Regions from separate parts of the Marinomonas primoryensis genome, predicted to be linked through region 1. Evidence: predicted binding sites of a transcription regulator. Region 1 holds the regulator's gene; each other region holds the start of a gene.

Region 1 (4,444 bases):
TTGAAGGGGTTCCTCTTAGGGATATGCGAACCATTTCTGAATCAATAATGGGTGTGCAGCCTAAGACTCAGGATCCTATGATATTGACAGCAGCCGTTCGCACATCCTTATCGCGGTTAATTATTCAAACATTAGCGGATGGGGTTGATGAAATACCAGTTTTGACGCTTGAACCTCAGTTAGAAAAAATGCTCATGCAGACGGTTCAGCAAAGTCAGCAGTCTGGTATTAAAAATGAGGAGGCGCTTATTTTAGAGCCGCAAATGGCGGAGCAATTACAAGCTTCTCTTCGTCAATCGGCGGAGCAGCAAGAGGCGATGGGAAATACGCCTATTTTGATTGTATCTGCGCCTATACGGCCTATGTTAGCGCGCTTTATGCGTTATGGTATGGTCAACATGTCGGTTCTTTCTTATCAAGAGGTGCCAGACCATAAACGTATTACTGTTGTGGGTGTTATTGGTCAATAAGATCTACCTATCGAGGCAGTAGATTGTATCTATATTTATTGGAATCTTTCGGGTAAGCTATGGATTTGTAAGAAAAATAAACTGGAAGGATTAAGTTATTCATGCAAATTAGGCGGTTTCGAGCACCTGACATGCGGCAAGCGATACGGAAGGTCCGTGATGCTGTGGGCCCTGATGCAGTCATTTTGTCAAATCAACGTCTGCCTACAGGCGAGATCGAAATAGTTGCCGCTTTGGATTATGACGGATCTTTACCTTCCAGCATGACCTCTAAGCGTTCGTCAGCTCCTCGCTCTGAACCGTATGCAGACCCTAGCTCGGATTACTTAGAGCGTATAGAGAGGGCAAAGCAGCAGACAGCACCTCAAACTAATACTTCCAGTATTAAATCTGAACAGTTCAATAAGTCTTCTACAGCACAGTTTGATATGCCTCCACTAGCTGAAGATAAAGAAGACCCTCGGGTGGAAGAGGCCCTATCTGTACGAAATAATGATAGTGCCAAGCAATTGCGTGAGATGGAATTAGAACTTCAAAATGTCCGTGCTATGTTGGAGCGGCGTCAGAATGAAGGTAGCAACGATTCCAAGATAAGCGCAGTTGAGCAGAGAGCCCGTGAAAAATTAAAGGGATTGGGGTTGTCTGAGTTTGTCGTTTCTAGGTTGATAGATGATATCGATTTAAAAGGACGGGAGGATGACTGGAATCGTCTTCTTGCGCATTTGGCTGATTATATCCCTGTTCGTTCAAGCTCTACTGAGCTTAAAGGCTGTATTGCGTTTATGGGGCCAACAGGTGTTGGTAAAACAACCTCTATAGGTAAGATCGCTGCTCAGCATGTATTAAAGCATGGTTCTGAAGGGGTGGTGTTAATTACAACAGACAGTTATCGTATTGCGGCACATGAACAACTAAGAACCTTTGGTCGTATTCTGAATGTGCCTGTCGAAGTGGTTAATGAGTATTCGGATTTAAATGAAGTATTAGCAAAATACGCACATTACTCTTTAGTTCTTGTTGATACTGCTGGAATGAATCCAAGAGACTCTAATCTTGAGCGACAGCTTCTGATGATGAAGCGAGCAAGGGCTAGTCTTAAAAAGTTGCTAGTATTACCTTGCACAAGTCAAAGGCAAGTATTAAAAACAGTTGTCGATATTTACTCTCAAGTTCAATTAGATGGTTGTGTTTTGAGTAAACTGGATGAATCAGCTTCACTTGGCGAGGCGATTAGTGTAGTTATTGAAGAGGGCTTACCTGTCGTATATATAGCAGATGGCCAGCGTATACCTGATGATATTGAGCCAGCTAGAGCGCATAACTTAATTAGTCGAGCTGTTTATACAGCGGAGCATTATAGTCAGCTCTATGGGTCATTAAAGTATGGTAGTTAGTAAAGATATGTTATTTCTGAAAGCGTTACGCTGAACTATGTAGTACAGTTTGATTAGCGCAACTAACTTAAATAGTAAAGGTTGCTTAGAATATTTTATGCAGACCAAAAATGGATACAATACATACTCTAAAAAAGCGGCGCTTTCGATTGATTCGATTGTTGAGCAGTATGGGTATTTGGTAAAAAAAATTGCCTATCACCTATTGGCTCGATTGCCCGATAGTGTCGATATAGATGATTTGACTCAGGCCGGTATGATGGGATTGATTGAAGCCTATAAGCGCTTTGAGTCCACCAAAGGTGCCAGCTTTGAAACCTATGCAGGTATTCGTATTCGCGGCTCTATAATGGATGAGGTGCGAAAAACGGACTGGGCACCGCGTTCTGTTAGACGAAATGGAAGGGCGGTTACTAATGCCATTAAAGAATTAGAGGCCAAATTAGGGCGTGAGGCCTCCGATATGGAGGTGGCTGCTCACATGGGTATTAGTATGGGGGAGTATCATGAAATGATTCATTCCTCTATGTCTACTCAGTTATTTAGCTATGAAGAAATGCTAGACTCTGATACAACTAATTTAGAATATATTGATTCAGAGTTTGAAAATGCACCTTACTCTTTAGTTGAAGAAGGTGGTTTTCAGAGTCAATTAGTAAAAGAGATTGACACTCTTCCTGAAAGAGAAAAATTGGTTTTATCTCTTTACTATAACGAAGAGTTAAATTTAAAAGAGATTGGCGCTGTTTTAGGTGTCAGTGAATCAAGAGTCAGTCAAATCCATAGTCAAGCGGCTATGCGATTGCGAGCTCGATTAAGTGATTGGCGAGATTAAATTATGAGTTTTGAAATATTACCTTTTGGGTGTGGAGGGTGCATTGGATAAAAACATGAAGATCCTGATTGTTGATGATTTCTCGACAATGAGACGAATCATTAAAAACTTACTACGGGATTTAGGGTTTACCAATACGGTTGAGGCGGATGATGGAACGACTGCGTTACCTATACTTCAAGGTGGAACAATCGATTTTCTTGTAATCGACTGGAACATGCCGGGTATGACAGGTATTGAATTGCTTCGTGCAGTTCGTGCTGATGAGAAATTGAAAAGTATCCCTGTTCTCATGGTAACCGCAGAAGCTAAACGTGATCAAATTATCTCTGCAGCTCAAGCAGGAGTGAATGGTTATGTTGTTAAGCCGTTTACCGCAGTTGCTCTCAAAGAAAAAATTGAGAAAATATTCGAACGAATAGACGCTGCAAAATAGGGGCTTTAGATGTCAAATGTATTGGGCTCTGGATTAGTGGAATTTGAAAGTCTAGTAAAAGACGGTGCTGTAGAACTGTTAAACCACCTTGAAGTGGGTGATTTTGGTGCTGCTATTAAAATAATCCAAGAATTAAGCGAGGCTCGTCATAATAGCTTCTATAACGAAGTGGGTCATTTGACGCGGAGTTTGCATGATGCTATTCGTGATTTTCAAGTTGATTCTATAGATTTGGTTGTTGGTGAGGGCGGGCGTGATTCTGCAACAAAAATCACCGATGCTTCAGATCGATTGAATTATGTTATTGAGACGACCAGTGCTGCAGCCAATAAAACCATGGATATGGTTGATAGTAGCGTTCCTGTGGCCAGTGAATTACAGAGTCAGGCTAGAGAACTACGAAAAGATTGGAGTCGCTTAATACAGCGTGATTTAACACCACAAGAGTTTCGAGACTTATACAAGCGCATAGATGTCTTTTTATCGTATGCGGATGATTGTGCCACCACTTTGCATTCAAACCTCAACACAATTCTTCTAGAGCAGGGTTATCAAGACCTAACAGGTCAAGTGATCGCTAGAGTGAATGATTTAATTCGAGATGTAGAAGAAAAACTTGTGCATCTCGTTGCTGTTGCTGGACGCGTTGATAGTATCTCTGGAATTGAACATCAAGAGAAGGAATCTGAACACGATGATACTCGTGGACACGGTCCAGCTATCAATAAACAAAACAAGCCTGAAGTACTGAATAGTCAAGACGAAGTAGACGACTTGCTATCAAGTCTTGGTTTCTAGAAGGGGCTGAGGATGAGTTTCGAAGTCGATGAAGAGATTCTACAGGATTTTTTGGTAGAAGCTGGTGAAATTCTTGAACAGCTTTCCGAGCAATTAGTAGATTTAGAGCAAAACCCAGATGATAAACCACTGCTTAATGCGATTTTTCGTGGTTTTCATACCGTCAAAGGCGGTGCGGGTTTTTTGCAGTTAACTGCTTTGGTTGATTGCTGCCATTATGCTGAAAACGTTTTTGATATTTTAAGAAATGGCCAGCGTAAAATAGATTCTGATTTAATGGATATTGTTTTACAGGCTCTTGATGCTGTAAATGAAATGTTCGACGCCGTGCGGGCTGGCGGTGAGCCAGAACGTGCTTCGCCAGAGTTGATTTCGGCACTTAGTGCTTATGCAACACCTCCTACTGCGGAGGAACTTGCAGGTGAAAGTGAGCCAGAGGGCGTTGTTGCTGAAGATCAAGGTGATGATTCGGTTGGGGGGGATACTGATGAACCTGTTGATATTTCTGACG
Region 2 (4,444 bases), 120 kb from region 1:
AAACATGCTTCAGCGTATGCGTACCTTGTCTATTCAATCGGCAAATGGTTCAAATGCTGATGAAGACCGTGTTGCCCTTCAACAAGAAATGGGGCAATTAGCGGACGAGATAAACAGAATTGCGGATATCACAACATTCGGTGGACGAAACCTACTTGATGGTAGCTACCAAGGTATTTTCCAGGTAGGTGCCGACGCGAATCAAACGATCAGTTTTTCAATGCAATTTAGTGGACAAAATAACTCCGTTAACCTTGCTGGGAATGGTGGTTTTACCATGTCTGGTTTGTCCTCTGGTGTTCCTTATGTTGAAGAAGAAACACAGATTATAGCTACTCAAGAAGGTGGTTTTGTTAATCAGCATGGCGACGCTATTAATGAACAAGGTCATTTGATTGACGAAAATGGCGAGTTGATCAATAAAGAGGGTCAGCGAGTCAATGAAGAAGACGTTCTGATCGATGAGCAAAACCGCCCAATTAATGAAAATGGGGTGCTTATTGATGCTACTGGTGTACCGATAAATGAAGATGGCACCGTTAAGCAAGATGTTGTAAATGAAGACGGCACTATTTCGAATGCTGATGGCACAACGAAAAATGTTGACGGGACGGTTTCTCATCCTGATGGCAGAGTAGTGCAACTGGATGGATCTGTAATGCATCCTGATGGAACCATTGCTCATCCTAATGGCTCAATTACTCAGCCTGACGGCACCGTTGTTGAGCCCGAGAAAAAATATGGCCAGCCATTAGTGACTGCGGATACGGTATCAATAACAGACATTAAGAACTCACAAAGCATGATTGCCATGTTGGACACTATGATTCAAGCCGTCGATTCAAAACGAGCTGAGCTTGGTGCGGTGCAGAACCGTTTTAGTTCCACTGTAAATAACTTGTCTAGTATTTCTGAAAACGTTTCCGCTGCTCGGTCCCGTGTTAGAGACGCTGATTATGCTGCTGAAACGGCATCATTAACAAGTTCACAAATTATTCAGCAAGCCAGTTCAACCATACTTGCTCAAGCGAACCAACGACCACAGGCTGCTTTGAAGTTATTAGGGGCTTAATCTTAATGAGTTGATTGTTAATTGAAGTCGAAAAGAAATAGCGGCTTCAATCAAAAAAGTTCGAGTAATTCTCGGAATATAGGCAACTTCTCTCTCCTAGAGGTGCCTTTTCAGCCGGGTGATTTATCACCCGGCTTTTTTTTGCCTGAATGATGGGGTTTTAGTCAGTTATTGATTGTTTTTTAGTGTGTAGGAAATGCTTTAAGGCTTATGCCATAGGTGGTTATGAATGGAAAATTTTTTTTCAGACCTCTTTTGAGATCAGCTTTTCACAATGGATGTTGCTTTAAACGGAATGCTTTTTCCAGTGATAGGTGGCTTTGTTTAAGGTGATTTATTTAATGGATCTAATTTTATGTATTGGGATTGAAGGTGCTTTTTTTGAACGCGGGAGTCCAGTATGAATCTTCGAAAGCCTATTTTTGAATGGTGTATATCGACGCGCAGATTTTGGTGCAACGCATGATGATGGAGGGCGGTGATTGAATAATCACGAGAAAATATTCTTAGGGTTATTGCGGTCGTTCGTCTCGGTTAAGTGCCGTGTCGCCTGGCGTTCACTGGTCTTTTTTGAGTGGTGTATTTCGACGCGCAGATTTTGGTGCAACGCATGATGACGGAGGCGGTGATTGAATAGTCACGAGAAAATATTCTAGGTTATTGCGGCCGTTTACCTCGGTTAAATGCCGTGTCGCATGGCGTTCACTGGTCTTTTTGAGTGGTATGTCGACGCGCAGATTTGCGCGCATGATGATGGAGGGCGGTGATTGAATAGTCGAGAAAATATTTTTGGGTTATTGCGGTCGTTCGTCCGGTTATGCCGTGTCGCATGGCGTTCACTGGTCTTTTTGAATTGTGCATTCTGACGCGCAGATTTGGTGCAACGCATGATGGAGGGCGGTGATTGAATAATTACGAGAAAATATTCTTAGGTTATTGCGCCGTTCGTCTCGGTTATGCCGTGTCGCATGGCGTTCACTGGTTTTTTTGAGTGGTGTATGTCGCCGTGCATTTTTTACGCAAGTACTCGACGATGGAGGGCAGTGATTGAATAGTCACGAGAAAATATTCTTAGGATTATTGCGGCCGTTCGCTTCGGTTAAGCGCTGTGTCGCATGGCGTTCACTGGTCTTTTTTGAGCGGTGTGTATTGGCGTGAATTGTTTGCGCTAGTACTCGATGGCGAAAAACATGTTGGTTTTTGCGTTCTTTTTTAGATGCTGATTTATAGCGGCATCTAAAGGCGTTAAGTGATCGTTTTTTGCTTTTGTTAAGGCGGTTTTTTGCCGCTTAATTTTATGCAGAGTGCTTTCGTTGGTTGTTTTGAGCTATAGCTCGTATCAACTCGACGTATTGGATAAAGGTTTGAGCATAATTGCGTATTTTTTTCTTTTTAGAAAAAAATCACACAATGTTTTCAGAAGATAATTATTTTAAAGTTCTTTTAAAACAATTATTTAGGCATTAATTTGCCGTCAGGTAGGAAGTTTTTTTCCCAATTGCGGAAAAAACTTTCCGAAATTAACTAAAGGTTTTCAAAATCTTGTCGAAAACCTTATACGATCTGCTTTTTTGCAGGATTTTATGAAATCCAGGAGGCTATAATGGCTTTATACGTAAATACAAATACTTCATCTATCAATGCCCAGCGTCAGCTGATGAATTCAAGTAAAACCTTGGATACGTCTTATCAGCGTTTATCTTCTGGTTTGCGTATTAACAGTGCGGCGGATGATGCGGCTGGCTTGCAGGTTTCTAACCGATTGACATCTCAGGTTAATGGTTTGAATCAGGCTGTTCGTAACGCCAATGACGGTATTTCTGTAGCTCAAACTGCAGAAGGCGCGTTGGATGAAACGACAAATATGCTACAACGTATGCGTACGTTGTCTATACAGTCTGCAAACGGATCAAACTCTGATTCAGACCGTAAAGCGCTTCAGCAAGAAGTGGGTGCTTTATCCACAGAGATCGACCGTATCGCTTCCGATACCACCTTTGGTGGTCGTGCTCTGCTCGATGGAACGTATGCTGGTGTTTATCAAGTTGGCGCTGATGCAAATCAAACAATCAGTTTTGATTTGAGTAAAGGTGAGAAGCAGGATTACGCAGGTAACGGTGGCTTCACTATGGCCGGCCTGTCTTCTGATGCGACATATCAAAAAGAGCTAGAAGCTTATGAAACACAAAAAGCGGACGGTAAAGCACAAGATAGAGCAATAGCTGAAGCAAATGGCGATGAATATGTAGACCCAGAAATTCAAGCTAAAGCGGATGCGGAAGAGCGTGGTGAAGTTTATGTTGACCCAAATGCTCCTAAGCAACCAGATCGTAGTAAAAGCTTTGGTGACACCTCTCAAGGTTTTAGTACGCCATCGGTTACGTCAATGGCAAATGCACAGAGCATGATCAATATCGTAGACAGTATGATCGAAGCGGTTGGCTCAAAACGTGCTGAGCTAGGTGCGGTCCAAAACCGTTTGGGTTCAAGTATCAGCAACTTGAGTAATATTTCTGAAAACGTATCGGCTGCACGTTCTCGTGTACGTGATGCAGATTTTGCGGAAGAAACTGCGAAGCTAACAAGTTCTCAAATCCTTCAGCAAGCAAGCTCATCAATCTTGGCTCAAGCCAATCAACGTCCACAAACAGCGTTGTCTCTTTTGGGCTAAAATTAGTGGTGGCGAAAAGCTGGAACATTGTTCCAGCTTTTGTCTCACTTAGAGGACTAATGATATGTCAATTAATTCAAGTGATTATACAAAACAGTCTATTGGGGGTATTACAGTCAGACAAGATCAGCGGGCGGATGAACATTTTAAAACATTGCGTCAAGCAAGTGCTAAAGCTATTCAAAATTCAGCCGATAGTAATAAAACAGGCAATAATAGCAACAATCAGGGCTCTTCACGTTCTCCTGATGTCAAACCTCATGATATTGACATTGCTAATAAGAAAATGTCTCAATTAAATGTTCATTTGAGATTTGAAATGACTGAGGATCGAAGTAAAAATATTGTAAAAGTTATGGATCAGACGACAGGAGATGTCGTACGTCAAATGCCGACTGAAGAATTTCTTAAAATGTCTGAAAGAATCGATGCTATTATGAGCCAACTTAGCGATATTAAGGGGACACTGGTAAATAGTGAAGTTTAATCTATCGTAAATATTGATGTGTTAGTTTTAGGGGAGTTGTTATGGCAATTGGCTCATTAGGTGCTGGATCTGGTTTAGATCTTGAGTCTCTAGTAAGTGACATGGTCAGTGCCAGAAGGGATACAAAAGTTAAGTTATATGAAAATAAACTGGCTGGATACGAAGCAGAGCTTTCTGCTCTCGGTTCGGTAGGTTTGGCTATAGACAATTTTAA
Region 3 (4,444 bases), 130 kb from region 1:
TCATCGTATTGCTTTAATGTTTGGTTCTTACTGCCATACATCAAAATTTGGCTAGCACCGACAGGGTCATCGCTCGGTTTTATAATATTTGTTTGAGATGAAATTTTTTCTTGAATATTAAGAATTTTTTCATTGGATTGGGCCATAGACTTATTTGCCTGACCATAGATTAAGTTATTAGTTACTCGCATAAACTTACCTCATAATCCCAAGTAAAGTCTCGAACGTCGTGCGAGCTGCCGTTACCACTTGAGCAGAAGCAGAATAGGATTGCTGGTACTTCAAAAGATTCACAGCCTCCTCATCAAGGCTTACCGCTGATAATCTATCTCGACGAGCAATGCTTTCGTTCATTACAATTTCACTTGAGTCTGCATGACCTTCTATCTCTGCGGTTTTACTACCTACATAGGATATGAAGCCAGAAAAAGACTTCACCAGAGTTGCTTTACCATCAATAAGAGATTGATTTTGTAAATCAGCTAACGCCAGACCATTAAAGTTGTCAGATTGACCTATATTGTCCGTGCCAACTGAAAACTCATCACCTCGCTTTGGCATAGAGGAAACTGACACATCAAAACCCGCTTCGTTTGATAATCCTGCTTTTTCAAGCAAATTACTAAATTCTATGACATTCTCGACTTTTGCTAATTCAACACCAGACGAATTCTGAACAACATAGGAACTTGGAGAGGTAAAATAGATTTTATGTGGCGCACTAGGATATAAAGAGCCATCCGATGAAAAAGCAGATGTTTCAGGGTCTATATTTGTAACAGAAGTAAGAGAAACTCTTGCATCCGATAAATTATCTGAGCCTGTACTTACACCAATTGGCGCGCTTAGAGCAATCGCCTCACCATTTTTTGAGACCAAACCTAATTTTGCAGCGGCCCCCTCAGTAGGCGTGAATTGAAAAACATCGTCTTTATCTATTTTATCGATACCATCAAGACGGATATCAAGACCAAGCTCATCAATTTTGAAATAGCCATTGCTATCTTTTTGCAAAAGACTTGGGTCAAAGGTAATCGCTTTGTCTGTTGATTTGCCTTCTGCATTAATTTTCTTAATTGAGAATAAATTGTCATCTGTTCTATTTAGTTCATAGGTATCTTTTGTAATTTTGGCGGATTGACCCGCTGATACCCTCACTGATATTTCTTTCGCTTTATTAAGGTTGTCCGCTGTGGAGTAAACATTTATGTCCCCCAAAGAAAACAAGTCTTTTCCGAATTGACCATCGGCATCAAGTCCTTTCTTGTTCTGAGTGTTCATCGCATCTGCCAGTGCTATAGCGTGTTGACCCAATGTCCTATCTGCATAAACGCTAAATTCAGACCGGTAATCAATCAACCCTCCAACACTTCCACCAAGCCCCTGCGTCTTCAAACCCACTTCGTAATCGCCAAAGCTAACAACCAAATCAATTTTTTTAGGGTGTAGTGGGTTTGGACTCACTTTTAATTCTGTAGGAAATTGATCCATTACCAGAGGCTGACCATTCGCCAGTTGAATAGTCATCAATCCTTTGTCATTAAATTGGGCTTTGATATCCAAATATTTAGACAAATCTTTGGCTAATAATTCTTGCTTATCACGAAGTTCATTTGCAGGAGAAATCGAAATACCTTCCTGTCTCAAAATCTGTTCGTTCAGATTTGAAATCTTCGTTGTGATTGTATTCAAATCGCCTAAAGAAGACGCAAGCTGAGCATCTACCAAGCCTTCTTGATCACTTACAACGCCTGAAAGCGTATGATACTGCTGAACAAGATTACTTAGACTGGAGTGAGCCAACTGCCTTAATGAAGAAGAGGTAGGGTCATTATTAACGGTTTGCAAGGCATCAAACGAGTTATTGATATAAGTATTAAGAGAAATACTATCTTCAGCCAATAAACTGTCCGATGTCGATATCATAGAATGATAAGTGTCGTAATATGAAAAGGTTGAAGTATCAGAGCGAACCTGAGAGCTAACAAAATTATCGACTAGGCGTGAGGTATCACGAAGAACAACACCACCAACAGGCGAACTTGTGGTATCCGTTCTTTGACGGCTGTAGCCTTCAGTATCCACATTGGATGTGTTTTGCCCTGTCGTGTTAATACGAGCATTACTAGACTGAAGCCCAGACAAACCAATTGAATATAAATTTGAGCTCATAGCTCACACCCCTAGTACGTTTTTCAAAAATAACCTTTGAACTTACTTGATCATATCGGCTATTCATGCAAAAACTTTACCAACGCTGAGAATTGAGCCATTTTTTATTATTAAAGGCGTTGAAACCACTTACTGGAAAGGATGCTGTCAATTTTCTCTGAATACTTAGGGTCCGTCGCATAGCCACCTTTTTGCAACGAAGCGGCAAACATTGACGCGTCATCTCCGGCCTGAAGGGCATCTTTATACCGCTCACTAGAAGACAGAAAGTCAGCATAGTCATCAAAGCTTTGTGAAAAAGAATCATAAGCACGAAACGCGGCTTTCTCCCGTTTCGCAACACCATCGCGAAACTCTAACGTATTCACAACCGCTCTATCGCCTTGCCAGCGGTTATCTGCTTTTATTCCAAATAAATTAAAACTAGCAGCGCCATCTTCTTTGGCAATCGGGTATTTACCCCAACCAGTTTCTAGTGCGGCTTGGGCCAATATTGCCTTAGGGTTCACACCCAACTTATCTGCGGCTTGTTGAGCATGAGGCCAAAGATTATCAACAAAATCATCTGGCGACTCAAACACCACAGACAGTGCCGAAGGCAAAGAAGCGACTTTACTAGCAGGGCTATTTTGAGTCTCTTGTTGAACCGATTGAATAAATTCAGTTGAGGCACGATGAGCCAATGCTTGAATTCTCACCAAGTCTTGTCTAGCCACTTGATTCAAAAAATCCGTATCTCCTCGCTCTTTCGCTTCTGGCGTGCTGAGACCTTGCTGCTTTGTTTGATATTGACGAATAAGCGCTTCAGACAATCCAAGCCCCCCCGATTTCGCCAAACCTTGAGACATTTGGGAATCCATCATTTCTTGATATTGCTTAGTTTGAGCACTGGAGAATAAACCACTACCAATCGCCTCATTCGTACTGCGCATGTTCTTCAAAAGCATATTAATAAAGATTGACTCAAACTGTTGAGCAACGTCTTTTAGAGCGGATTCCGGGTCTTTTTGCGCTTTCGTCTTTAACGCGGTTAATGAAGAAAAGTCTGCAAAAAAATCGTCCTTTGGTGGAACTGAGTTCATAGTAAAGCCTATATCACTACTAAGTCGGCATTAATGGCACCAGCTTGTTTTAAGCCTTCTAAGATCGCCATGACATCTCCAGGCGCAGCCCCCACTTGATTAACGGCTCGAACAATATCATTCAATGACGCACCCGGATTAAAAACAAACATATGGCCGCTGTTAGGGCCAATAGCAATACCTTCACGAGGCGATACGATGGTCTCCCCTCCGGTTACGGTTCCATCTTGCCCAATCACCGGCGGAACCTCTTTTATTGTCACCGTCAAACTACCATGCGTAATCGCAGCGGGAGAAACTTTGACATGCTGACCGATAATAATGGTTCCCGTACGAGAATTAACAACAATACGCGCACGCTCTTCAGCCACCTTCACTTCAAGATTTTCAAGAATGGATAAAAAAGTCACTCGCTGACTTGGATCTCTCGGTGCAGAGACCCGTATTGACGTCGCATCAAGGCTTGTCGCCACACCAGGCCCCAGAAGGTTATTGATTTTATCTGAAACATGCTTTGCCGTTGTAAAATCTGGACGATTTAGATTGAAGGTTAGCGTATCTCCGGTATTAAAACTGCTCGCCACAATACGCTCTACACTTGCACCATTTGGTATACGTCCAACTGTTGGTACATTAACCGACGTCCGTGAACCATCAGCCCCATTCGTTCCTAAACCACCAACAATTAAATTCCCTTGAGCAATAGCATAAACCGCCCCATCCGCCCCTTTCAAAGTAGACAGCAACAAGGTTCCGCCACGCAAAGCACTCGCATTGCCAATCGAGGATGCAGTGACATCAATTTTTTGACCTGGCTTAGAAAACGCAGGCAACGTAGCGGTAAGAGAGACAGCGGCGACGTTTTTAGAGGTCGCATTCACACCTTCCGGCAATGTCACACCAAAACGTGACAACATGCTAGAAAAGCTCTGGCTCGTAAAAGCAGTACTATCACCAGTTCCGTTAAGGCCAATCACCAAGCCATAACCAAACAATTGGTTTTCTCGAACACCTTGAACACTAGCAATGTCCTTCAGACGCTCAGCCTGAACAGAAAAAGATAATAAGTATAAGACAATTAGCGCTACGTGCTTCATCACATCACCTATTGAGAGAATCAATCCTCTCAGCTGTTAGATCATCAAATTAATAAGGCATATCACTAGAGTTAAGCAAACGACTCACCCAAC
Region 4 (4,444 bases), 140 kb from region 1:
TTCCAAGTTGAGTCGTTGACCTTATCAAAATATCGTTTCTGTAAATCTACACCAAGACCACGAGCAATAGCCAAGCTATCGTATTCACCTTGCTTGGCATGCTGGAGTATGTTTGTACAAATATCCGTCGCAACAATTTTTTCACCAGCCTTCAAAACACCTGGTCGAGTAGATTTAAACTCTTCAATTACCATACTGATAGAGTAAGGTTCTTGGCCTGTAGATGAGGCGGCCGACCAAATCTTTAGAGGAGCAGCCGTCATTTCAGGCAGCACATTGTTTTTCAAAATGGTAAATGGATGCGTATCCCTAAACCAAAGCGTTTCATTTGTTGTCATTGCATTAATGACTTCTTCCTTAAGCTTAGAACTCCCAAATCGCTCTAAAGCGTCAACTAACTGCTCAATCTTAGAAAAATTCTCTCTTTCCAAGACTTTACCTAGACGACTAGCGACCAAATATTGTTTGTTATCACTCAGTGAGATTCCACACGCTTTCTGCAAGTAATCTCTGAACCTAATATAGCCATTAGGTGTAATTGCATTTGTACTACTGAGCATTAAAACTCCATAAGTAACAGGGATAAAGAAGGCACTTCAAAGATTAGCCTAAACATCATTCAGATTGCACCTGCACAGTTTCTATTGCCAATCGAGCCAATTCATCCGGTTGGAACTTCGCCAAGAAACCATCTGCCCCAACTTTTTTCACCATCGCTTCATTGAAAACACCACTCAAAGAAGTATGAAGAAGAATGAACAAATCTTGTAGACGACTATCATTACGAATAGCTGTCGTCAGCGTATATCCATCCATCTCTGGCATTTCAATATCAGAAATAACCATAGAAAACTCCTGCGTGACGTCTTTTCCTTCTGCAACCATGTCTTGGAGGAAGGTAAGCGCTTCGCGACCATCACACAAAACGGTGGTAGCAAAACCAACCTGTTCCATACAACGCTTAATTTGTTTACGTGCAACCGAAGAGTCATCAACAATAAGTATATGATGCTTTTTCGCATTTTCTGTTACGTCAGCATTTACAATGCCTTCCGAAATATCCTGTCGAGTAGGAGCAACCTCAGATAGAATCTGCTCAACATCGATAATCTCAACCATTTCTTTGTCGACCTGACAAACAGCAGTCAAATAGTTATCGTTCGACAACCCTTTAGGTGGGGGCTGAATATCACTCCAGTTCATGTTTACGATACGCTCGACGCCACGAACCAGAAAACCCTGAATTCGACGATTATATTCCGTAATAATGACAAAACATTGACTGATATTCTCCATTGGGCTCGCGCCAGTTGCCAAACCCAAATCTAAAATTGGAATGGTTCCACCACGAATATGAGCAACACCTCTGACCACAGGCGAACTGTGAGGCATAGTTGTTAACTTCGGACACTGAAGAACTTCTTTCACTTTAAAGACATTGATGCCATAAATTTGCTTACCATTCAGGCGAAACAACAGCAGTTCAAGTCGATTTTCCCCTACAAGCTGCGTACGTTGGTTAACAGTATCCAAAACTCCAGCCATAAACGCCTCCAAAATGTGTAAACATTATACCGAGGTATAACCTCAAAATTGTTAAAATGCATCATCCAATGATAAAGTGCTTTCTAATATTTTACTAACTATCTTATTTATAACGCCATAATAGACAAAGTGAGCGAATCATGCGAATCATAAGGCTAAGCTTAGCCTTCATTTGTTTTCAAGCCAGTTTTACATTTGCCTTATCTACTGAAGATCAAATTAATCACTACATAAACCAAGTAGAGATTCCTAGACTGGCAGAAATATATCCGGATGCCATTATTAGCATTACATTAAATAATGCAGCAGCGCTCAATTATTTACCGGCTTGCGACAGTGAGTCGATTCAAATCCGCAATCAGAGACCAGAAGCGACCAAACGCACAAATTATGAAATCAGTTGCAACAACCCTACGTGGAAGTCTTATGCTCCCGTTACCCAATCCATCATGATTCCGGCCATAAAAACCATCACTCCAATTAATCGCGGCCAAGTCATCAGTAAGTCAAATACGGATGTGGGTGAAGTCGACTTATCTAGCTTAAGAGGACATGTTTTTACAAAGAAAAACCCTCCTTATGGCCAGGTCGCATCACGAAACTTGCGCATTAATACCTTTATAACGGTTAATCTAACGACCCCACCAATGCTTGTAAAAAAAGGCAATGTCGTATTAATAACAGCAAAAAGTGGCAGTATTACCGTCAGAATGAATGGTGTTGCTTTAGAAAATGGTGTAGAAGGACAACAAATACGTGTCCAAAACACAAGTTCTGAAAGAATTATATACGCCAAAGTTGTAACTGACAGTGAGGTTCTTGTAAACTATTGAGTACAGACTGACCGGCAGTTTATATATTCTTTTTTTCTGAAGCTTTTCATTAAAGTTTTTGTGGATCTTGCCGACAACATAGACAGGCAAATCATTAAAGGGCGGAAAACCCAATGGCAATACACCTTACAGGTCTATCAAACCAGAGCACGATCAATAAAAGTGAACGCTCGCAAAAAGACGATGCAACTGTTAGTACGACAGAGAAACAAAGCAGCGTAAAAAATGGCGGCACTTTAGCTGAAGACACCGTTAAATTAAGCGGTACTGCACAGACCCTACAAAATCAGCATTCTAAAATTGGCAACTTACCAGATGTTGACATGGAAAAAGTAGAACAAATCAAAAGTGCTATCGCTGCAGGCGAATATAAAATAGATACGCAGAAGCTTGCGAATAATATGGCTTCTATGGATTCGCTATTCTAGACTGTACACTCTATTCAGTCTGTGAACGGTTTGCCCTATGATCCCTATTGCCCCTATATTCATAAGAAGCAAAGAGATATTAGAAAAACTCTCTTCGCTCCTTGATGAAGAGCGACTAGCCTATGGGCAATTGGACAGCGAAACCATCATTACCCTATCCGAACAAAAACAAGTCCTGCTTGATGAAATGAATAAGCTCAATGAAAAAAGAGTTAATATTCTTATTAAATTTGACATTGTCGATCGTAAAAAACCCTCTGAAGAAGAATTTAAAAGCTGGCTTACCCTACAAGACAGTTCTATGGATAATGTTCGTCTATTAATGCAAGATTGTGAAACGCTACTGAAAAAATGCAAAACACAAAATAATACAAACGCTCGAGTTTTAAATACCTTACAAAAACGCAACAAACACCTCTTCGAGCTACTTCAAGGTCATAGCAGCAAAAATAAAGTTTATACAGCTAGAGGTTCAACACGTCCTATTAGTAGTAAACACACTTTAGGGCGAGCTTAAAAACCATAAGAATCAATACGATACAAGCTCGACTCACATTTGTAATCTAAACATAATTAATGTATAAATCACGCCTCAATATAAGTCCTCATAGGTAAACAGGATATACCGGCCGCCTCCTAAGCAGCTATTCCAGGTTCGAGTCCTGGTGGGGACACCAAATTTCTTATAAAACAAAAAAAAGAGCCTCAGGGCTCTTTTTTAAAATTCTTTTAAAAAAAAATCATTCAATATCAATTATTGCAAAGCTATGGACAATTTTAACACCACCTCTTTCTAACATTAATGATGCAGAGCAATACTCTTCAGCAGATAACTTAACCGCACGAGCAACAACGCTTTCTTTCAATTTTCGCCCAGTAACAACAAAATGTACGCGAATTTCAGTAAAAACAGCAGGTACAGAATCCGCCCTATCGGCCTCTATTTGAGCAACACAAGACACAACGTCTTGACGAGACTTCTTTAAAATCCCAACCACATCATAAGATGTACAGCCACCCAAGCCCGCAAGCAACAACTCCATCGGCCTTGCGCCAGCAATTTGATTACCGTCAATCTCTATCTTAAAACCAGACCCCGTCTCTGCGGTAAAATGAACATCTTCTTGCCAACTAACATTCGTTTTCATAATTCAACCTTACTTCATTCTGCTATGACTGACATTACCGTTACTAGGACTGAAAAAGTTCAGCCAATTTATCACCAGGATCATCCGCTCGCATAAACGTCTCACCTACTAAAAATGCGTGAATCCCTTTTTGACGCATCAACGCCACATCATCACGAGTATGGATACCACTTTCAGTCACAATAAGACGATCAGAAGGCACAAGGCCCATCAACTCAAAAGTGTGATCCAAACTCAATTTAAAGGTGTGCAAATCACGGTTATTAATGCCAAGCAATTCAGTCTGAGTATATTCCAAAGCCAAATCCAACTCCTGACGATTGTGCACTTCAACCAAAACATCCATACCAAGATCACGAGCTATAATATCGAGCTGACGTAATTTTTCGCCACTCAAGCAAGCTGCTATCAGCAAAATACAATCAGCACCAATCGCTCTGGCTTCTAATACTTGATACTCGTCGACAATAAAGTCCTTACGAATAACCGG

What was found. Region 1 encodes FliA, which starts transcription of late flagellar genes. Its sites were predicted from a motif close to CTAAAGTTNNNNNNNNNNCNGCCGATA; they were not measured.
Region 2: MP3633_RS03695 (flagellin N-terminal helical domain-containing protein) is a predicted target of FliA. The motif match lies at 2,597-2,623, and genes of this name have one in related genera.
Region 3: flgK (flagellar hook-associated protein FlgK) is a predicted target of FliA. The motif match lies at 2,226-2,252, and genes of this name have one in related genera.
Region 4: flgM (flagellar biosynthesis anti-sigma factor FlgM) is a predicted target of FliA. The motif match lies at 2,428-2,454, and genes of this name have one in related genera.

What each region holds. Positions count from the first base shown of each region.
Region 1 covers NZ_CP054301.1:928,380-932,823, forward strand. Annotated here, with positions in the region: gene flhA (flagellar biosynthesis protein FlhA) at 1-470, shown strand, start outside; gene flhF (flagellar biosynthesis GTPase FlhF) at 602-1,864, shown strand; gene MP3633_RS04275 (RNA polymerase sigma factor FliA) at 1,962-2,699, shown strand; gene MP3633_RS04280 (chemotaxis response regulator CheY) at 2,755-3,135, shown strand; gene MP3633_RS04285 (protein phosphatase CheZ) at 3,145-3,933, shown strand; gene MP3633_RS04290 (chemotaxis protein CheA) at 3,946-4,444, shown strand, end outside.
Region 2 covers NZ_CP054301.1:805,162-809,605, forward strand. Annotated here, with positions in the region: partial or broken gene MP3633_RS18905 (flagellin N-terminal helical domain-containing protein) at 1-224, shown strand, start outside; partial or broken gene MP3633_RS18950 (flagellin) at 797-1,072, shown strand; gene MP3633_RS03695 (flagellin N-terminal helical domain-containing protein) at 2,676-3,743, shown strand; gene MP3633_RS03700 (flagellar protein FlaG) at 3,808-4,230, shown strand; gene fliD (flagellar filament capping protein FliD) at 4,272-4,444, shown strand, end outside.
Region 3 covers NZ_CP054301.1:797,195-801,638, reverse strand. Annotated here, with positions in the region: gene flgL (flagellar hook-associated protein FlgL) at 1-191, opposite strand, end outside; gene flgK (flagellar hook-associated protein FlgK) at 196-2,172, opposite strand; gene flgJ (flagellar assembly peptidoglycan hydrolase FlgJ) at 2,283-3,254, opposite strand; gene MP3633_RS03665 (flagellar basal body P-ring protein FlgI) at 3,263-4,351, opposite strand; gene MP3633_RS03660 (flagellar basal body L-ring protein FlgH) at 4,401-4,444, opposite strand, start outside.
Region 4 covers NZ_CP054301.1:786,453-790,896, reverse strand. Annotated here, with positions in the region: gene MP3633_RS03625 (CheR family methyltransferase) at 1-560, opposite strand, end outside; gene MP3633_RS03620 (chemotaxis protein CheV) at 616-1,545, opposite strand; gene flgA (flagellar basal body P-ring formation chaperone FlgA) at 1,686-2,378, shown strand; gene flgM (flagellar biosynthesis anti-sigma factor FlgM) at 2,492-2,806, shown strand; gene MP3633_RS03605 (flagella synthesis protein FlgN) at 2,844-3,323, shown strand; tRNA gene MP3633_RS03600 (tRNA-Arg) at 3,408-3,483, shown strand; gene MP3633_RS03595 (OsmC family protein) at 3,547-3,954, opposite strand; gene trpC (indole-3-glycerol phosphate synthase TrpC) at 3,998-4,444, opposite strand, start outside.